DNA from 2 places in the Arthrobacter sp. LAR12-1-1.1 genome. Region 2 is predicted to be linked to the other one. Evidence: riboswitches for the same ligand, from Rfam matches in the RefSeq annotation. Region 2 holds a riboswitch; the other holds the start of a gene.
What was found. Region 2 has a riboswitch for cyclic di-AMP ahead of MRBLAR12_RS21435 (hypothetical protein). Riboswitches for the same ligand answer to the same signal wherever they lie in the genome.
Positions count from the first base shown of each region.

Region 1 (3,397 bases), on a different contig from region 2:
GGCCCACGCCGCCGGCGTTGTCGCCGACAGCCTTGGCAATAACAGCCAGCGAGTTGGTCTTGGTGACCTCGGCGCGGTGCCGTGCAACAGTTGCACGAGTAGTCATTAAGTTCTCTCTTTCGTGATCCTTGGACCGCGCGCTTTCGGGCACGGACTGAGGACGCTCCGGCATCTTGGGGGTACGCCGGATCGCCCCGAAATGGGTTACTTAGCGAAGGGTGTACTGCGAAGACGCGCCAAAAGCGGAAACTGCATGCTGTCCGGGCTCGGTAGAGAATGAGCCTGCGGAACGTGATCCAATCCGGGCGCCGGCAAGGGCGGCACGTGATGTGGATTCCAGCGGGCTCAAAAGAGCCTCGCCGGTGCGCATGCGCGCAGAATTGTGGCGTGAAGACACGAAAGTAGCCTCTCCCAATGCCTACGAGGTGAGCTGTCGGATTCGGATGGGAGTCACCCGGCCGCGCTGCTTCCTGGGAAGCTTTGCGACTTAACCCCAAGGCCTTCTTTCGAAGGCCAAAATTGGTTCCCCCGCCCCTGCCAGACGATGTAATGCGAACGGACCTTGAGCGGTGGCAGAGCTAGGCAATCCACTCAAGAGCGCCAACTTCGGAAAAGTTGGCGTGCTTCAAACCCTACAGGAGTCCGGACCCAATGTCACATTCAGATCACGGCGTGTCACAAGAATCTGAGAGTGGTCCATCGTCTTTGTTAGAGCCAGCCGAGGGGGTCAACGACGTCGCCGTTGACCATCACTTCAAAGTGGAGGTGGCAGCCCGTGGAGGCGCCGGTGGTTCCGCTCATGGCGACGACGTCACCGCGCGATACCTTCTGGCCGACCTCGACCGAGGCAGAGGACAGGTGGTTGTACGTGGTCTCCAGGCCGTTACCGTGGTCGATGACCACCCGGTTTCCACCGCCGAAGGGATGCCATCCATTGAAGGTCACGGTGCCGCTGGCGGCTGCATGGACCGCCGTGCCGCACTGGGCAGCGAAATCCTGGCCGCGGTGGAACTCCCCCGCGCCTCCGGTAATGGGGCTGACGCGGTAGCCGTAGGGCGATGCCGTGACCAGCTGATCCAGCGGCCCGCCAAGTGTGCCCGCCGATGCGGCGCGGGTGATGCTGCCCACAGACTGGGCGCTCAGCAGCTGCTTGAGCTTCCCGTCCGGATCGCCCTTCGTGGTGACGGCAGTGCGGCTGAAGTCGACCTTTGCCGCGGCAGCGGCGGTGACATCCGGCTGAACGGCGGCCGAGAGAGCGCCGGATCCGCCGGGATTGGAGGCCATCACGGGGCTCGTGACGGGGACCGTCACGGTGAGAACCAGACCAGTTGCGGCCAGGGCGATCCCGGCTTTCTGCCCGACTCCGCTGGCCGAGGCAAACTCCGTTACCTGACGGAACGGACTGCGCCGGCGACGCCGTTCATCGCGGTGCGCGTCGCGCGGGCGTTCGGCCATATGCGCGACGACGGGACGCGGCTCCGGAGCGGGACCGGTCGCGCGGCGACGGCCCCTGGCGGTCTGGGTGGTCAAGAACGGTTCCTCTCTGGAGAGCCTGCGAAGTTAGCTGTCGGATTCGGGTCAGAGAGATCAAAGACCCGGTCCGCCGTTGCAAGCAGCCAGGCACAGGGGTATCCCCAGGGGATCCTTCGGTGGAAGCTGCTTGCCGCTGACGGACTTCACCCCAAGGCTGCTTAAGTAGCAGCCGAAAGTGGTTCCCCCGCCCCTGCCAGAAGGTGGTTCAGCGACTAATCCGCTGGCAGGGCTCGGCTTCGGATCAGGTAACGCTTTGGTATCGGTACTGGCCACTAACTATAGGGGATTAAGCCGCCCGGTGATAAATCCGTAATCGCAACTGTGCAGAACTCATGGGTCGTCCCACAACCGGCCCGTTGCGGCCGGTCAGGCGACCGTTACAAAGACGTGCGCGGCAACCTCGGGCGGCAGTTCCAGGGCTCCCTCGATATCGGGGACGCGGACCGAGATGTACTCCCCCACACGCTCCAGCGAGACCAGCGCGCCAGGCCGGATTCCGCCTTCGTCGAGCTGGGCCAGAAGCTCCGGCTCCACCTGGATCGGCTCCGCGAGCCGGTTGACCGTGATCCGCGAACCCGCACCGTAACCGGCCATGGCCTCCAGGAGGTTTACCGCCCTGTCCGCGGGGGCACCATTGGGCACCCCGCCAAGATCTGCCAGCCCCGGAATGGGGTTTCCGTAGGGCGAAACTGTCGGGTGGTTGAGCATCTCGAAGATTCGGCGCTCGACGCGTTCGCTCATGACATGCTCCCAGCGGCACGCTTCCTCATGGACGTAGGCCCAGTCGAGTCCGATCACGTCCGCGAGCAGTCGTTCGGCGAGGCGGTGCTTGCGCATGACACCGATGGCGCGTTTCCGCCCGGTTTCGGTCAGTTCAAGGTGCCGGTCACCGGAAACAACCACAAGCCCGTCACGCTCCATGCGGCCGATGGTCTGGGAAACGGTGGGGCCGGAGTGGCGGAGCCGTTCGGCGATGCGGGCACGGAGGGCAACGATGTTTTCTTCTTCAAGTTCCAGAATGGTCCGAAGATACATCTCCGTGGTATCGATCAGATCCGTCATTCAGCTCAGCTCCTCGAGCGCAGTCCTTGCGTCATTCCCACCGTACCGCGTGCGGGCTGCATGCAGGATGCGCCCTGGCGGGATCCGCCGTACGTTCGCATGCCAGCCTAGCCTATTTTGAATTACTCCGGATAATTTTCGTTCGGCCCGGGACTGCCCTCCCGGCGCCCGTAGGCCGGCAGCCCCCGGCGTCTCAATGACCTGACTGTGACAGGCCTTTTTCCATATCGCCGGGACCCGTCAGGCAGAATGAAACAGGCAAAATAGAACAGGCAGAATGAAAAAGGGGTGTCCGTTGTAGCCATCCCTGCCAGGCCACCTCCCAGCCACGCTACGAACCCGCCGAAAATTGGAGCCACTGTGAGCGACACGAGCGTCACGATCCCCGCCAACCTCCTGCCCAAGGACGGACGGTTCGGCGCCGGCCCGTCCAAGGTCCGACCGGAACAGATGGACGCCCTCGCCGCGGCATCGGCGAAGCTGCTGGGGACCTCGCACCGCCAGGCACCGGTGAAAAACCTGGTCGGCTCGGTACGCAGCGGCCTCAGCGATTTCTTCCGCGCGCCCGAAGGCTATGAAGTCGTGCTCGGTGTGGGCGGATCCACCGCGTTCTGGGACATCGCCAGCTTCGGACTCGTAGAGAACAAGGCGCAGCACCTGTCCTTCGGCGAGTTCGGCTCGAAGTTTGCCTCGGCCACCAACAAGGCGCCGTTCCTCGCCGAGTCCTCCATTATCAAGGCCGAACCCGGCACCCGCCCCTCCGCCCGGGCGGAGGCCGGCGTCGACGTCTATGCGTGGCCGC
Region 1 covers NZ_JBEGIG010000045.1:22,098-25,494, reverse strand. Annotated here, with positions in the region: gene MRBLAR12_RS18740 (NlpC/P60 family protein) at 1-106, opposite strand, end outside; cyclic di-AMP (ydaO/yuaA leader) riboswitch at 402-571, opposite strand; gene MRBLAR12_RS18735 (M23 family metallopeptidase) at 709-1,530, opposite strand; cyclic di-AMP (ydaO/yuaA leader) riboswitch at 1,535-1,754, opposite strand; gene MRBLAR12_RS18730 (metal-dependent transcriptional regulator) at 1,900-2,595, opposite strand; gene serC (phosphoserine transaminase) at 2,956-3,397, shown strand, end outside.
Region 1: another riboswitch for cyclic di-AMP. It lies ahead of MRBLAR12_RS18735 (M23 family metallopeptidase); the one in region 2 lies ahead of MRBLAR12_RS21435 (hypothetical protein).

Region 2 (3,397 bases):
GCGCTGCTCGTGGCTATCTGCGGCGCTGTGGGACTGTTCAGCTACGCCTCCATGGACTTGTTCCTGACCCGGCAGCTCGATGACCAGCTCGGCCAGGCTTCGCACCGCTCGAGTGAGTTCAGCCGGCCCCCTGCCGGCAACCCCAATGGCAGGCCGGATCCCTTAGACGCGCGGGGACAAAGGGTCGGCACCCTCATCGCCCGGATTGAGAACGGCAACGTCAGCAGTGCAGGCTTCCTGGCCACCGACGCCACCCGCGCCTCGCTGTCATCGGAGGACGACCAGATCCTCCTGGGACTACGCACCGACGGTCTCCCCGTTGATCGCTCGCTGTCATCCGGCGCCTACCGTCTCGTTGCCACGCAGACCCCATATGGCGACACCATTGTCACCGGGCTTCCCCTTGCCGATAAACAGAGCACCCTGACCTCCCTTGTCTGGACCATCACTATTGTGTCGCTTGGCGGAATAGTTCTGATCGGCCTTGCCGGGACTGTGCTCATCCGCCGCACCATGAAGCCGTTGGAGCAGCTCTCCGAGGTGGCCACCCAGGTTTCCCGCCTCCCGCTGGACGCCGGCGAGGTGGCGCTCGGGGTGCGCGTCCCGGCGTCGGCCGCCCACCGCGGAACCGAAGTGGGCAGCGTGGGCTACGCGCTGAACCAGATGCTGGACAACGTCTCCAATGCCCTCGAGGCGCGGCAGGAGAGCGAGATGAAGGTTCGGCAGTTCGTCGCCGATGCCTCGCACGAACTCCGAACCCCGCTGACGGCCATCCGCGGCTACACGGAGCTGATGCGGATGACCGAGCACTTCACTCCCGACGGCCAGAGATCCCTCGCGCGCGTGCAAAGCCAGTCCGAGCGGATGACCACCCTGGTGGAGGACTTGCTGCTGCTGGCACGCCTGGACGAGGGACAGCCGCTCAAGATCTCCGACGTCGACCTCACCCAGTTGGCCATCGAGACGGTGAGCGATGAGAAAGTCATGGCCCCGGACCGCATCTGGCAGCTGGAGCTTCCGGAGGAACCCGTGGTGGTGCGCGGTGACGCGACCCAGCTTCACCAGGTCCTCGCCAACCTCCTGTCCAATGCACGCAAGCACACGGACCCCGGAACCAAGGTGGTTACGGGCGTCATGCGTTCGGCTGACGGCAGCGCCATGGTCACTGTGACGGACAATGGCCGCGGCATCGCCCCCGAATTCGTCGGCCGGGTCTTCGCCCGCTTCGCACGTGCCGACGCGGCGCGCACCAATCCCGCGACCAGCGCCGCAGCCAGCGCCGCAGCTAACTCAGCCGTCGCGACGGCGGGGGCCCGGTCCGGGGGCGCCGTGCGCTCGGCATCCGGCGCTGCTTCCGGTGCTGCTTCTAGTGCCTTTGGCATGGCAGCCGGAGGCAGCCATGGTCAGGGAACGGCGACTGCCGCGCCGACCTCGGAGGGCACGAGCGGGTTGGGCTTGTCCATTGTCCATTCGATCGTGGAGGCCCACGGAGGAACAGTCGAGGTCACGTCCCGGCCTGGCCGCACGGAGTTCGCCGTGCGGCTGCCCGCGGCGCCGCCGTCGGCGTAGCCACCCACAGGCCCCCACCCGGACGACCGGCGACTCCGGCGCAAGCCGACACCCCGCCGTTGTGACTCCTGTTACCAAAATGTGACTTAAGCGGCCGGGTCCTGTAGCGTCTTTGGGGTGCGCCGCCATTGGTGCCGCATATCCGGACGGACGCCAAACTCTGCCGCTTCCCGGATTCCGCTGGACCAGGCAGAGGCGGGGGACCCAGAGTTCCCGGGCATTCTGCTTTCATGCGCCCTCGGGGTGAAGCCGACACGTGAGTTTCCGTGCGGCCGGATGACCTCATCCGAACCCGACAGCTAACTCCGCCGGCGTTGAGAGGCCACCATGACTGAATTCCAAGTACAAACGCGCCCTGACGGCGATTCCCATTCCCGTTCCACCAAGTCGCGCCACCGCGCCGAACCGGCCACGCAGGCATCCGCCCTGTCCAGGCTGGCCACCGGCCTCGGCATCACCGGCCGCCGCGCCGCCGTCATCACCGCCGCCTGCGCCATGCTGGTGGGGGGCGGCGCTGCCAGCCAGGCGGCAGAGCCGGGGAGCCCGGGCACGAACGTTGGAAGCAGCCAAACAGCCACCACCGCCGACCCGCTGGCCAAGCTCAACTTCGAGCGGGCCCAGGTGGCTGGGCCGACCGCTCCAGTGGAAAAAAACGTGGCACCCCAGATCTCGCAGGTTAAGGCCGTCGAAGCGCTGATCCAAGCACCCGCTGCTCCCGTGCCGGCTCCCTCAGCCCCCGCTCCTGCACCGGCTCCTGCAGCCGCTGCGGTTCCCGCCCCGGCTCCGGCCCCCGCTCCCGCACCGGCCCCGGCAGCTGCCCCGGCTCCCGCAGCTGCGCCGGTCGCAGTCGACGACCCCGCCGGGGCCCAGGCCTACGCCGCGGCCCAGCTGGGCAGCTATGGCTGGGCACCGGGCCAGATGCAGTGCCTGCATAAGCTCTGGACCAAGGAATCGGACTGGAAGACGACTGCCACCAACCCCAGCAGCGGCGCCTACGGCGTGGTCCAGTCCCTGCCGGCCACGAAGATGGCGAGCGCCGGCGCCGATTACATGACCAACTACCGGACCCAGATCAACTGGGGCCTGAACTACGTCAAGGAACGCTACGGCTCCCCCTGCGGCGCCCTGAACTTCCACTACGCACACAACTGGTACTAAACCGGCACTAACCGGCCTCCACAGAAGGCCCCGGATCCACATGGATCCGGGGCCTTCTTGTGTGTCGGGGGCGGACCAGCCGGACTTCCACAGCCCCCGCACAGCTTGACCCTAAAGCCCTCATATGGGCCGCCGGGAAAGTTGAGCCATGACATTCACAGACCAGGCCACAGGAACCCTGCTCCGCTCCACGGCGACGCCGGCCAGCCCGGCCGCACGGCCGGGGCCTGCCCTGGCCGAAGCGCTTGGCCCGGGCACGTCCGCCGGGGCGCTTGCCGGCCCGGGCGGCCGGCGCTCAGCCATTGACACGCGCGCCAACACACCCCTGCTGGACGTCACCATTCCGGTCTTCAACGAGGAACGGGATCTCGAAGCATGCCTGCGCCGGCTCCACGCGTACCTTCTCGGCGCCTTCCCGCACTCCTTCCGGATCACGGTGGCGGACAACGCCAGCACCGACGGAACGCTCAAGGCGGCGGAACGCGTAGCCCGCGAGCTGCGCGAAGTGAACGTGGTCCATATGGCCGAAAAGGGCCGCGGTAACGCGCTTCGCAAGGTGTGGCTTGCCTCGCCGTCGCCGGTCCTGGCGTACATGGACGTGGATCTTTCCACTGATCTGGCCGCCCTCGGCCCGCTCCTTGCGCCGCTCATTTCGGGGCACTCCGACCTG
Region 2 covers NZ_JBEGIG010000067.1:82,994-86,390, forward strand. Annotated here, with positions in the region: gene MRBLAR12_RS21430 (sensor histidine kinase) at 1-1,569, shown strand, start outside; cyclic di-AMP (ydaO/yuaA leader) riboswitch at 1,738-1,897, shown strand; gene MRBLAR12_RS21435 (hypothetical protein) at 1,897-2,727, shown strand; gene MRBLAR12_RS21440 (bifunctional glycosyltransferase family 2/GtrA family protein) at 2,876-3,397, shown strand, end outside.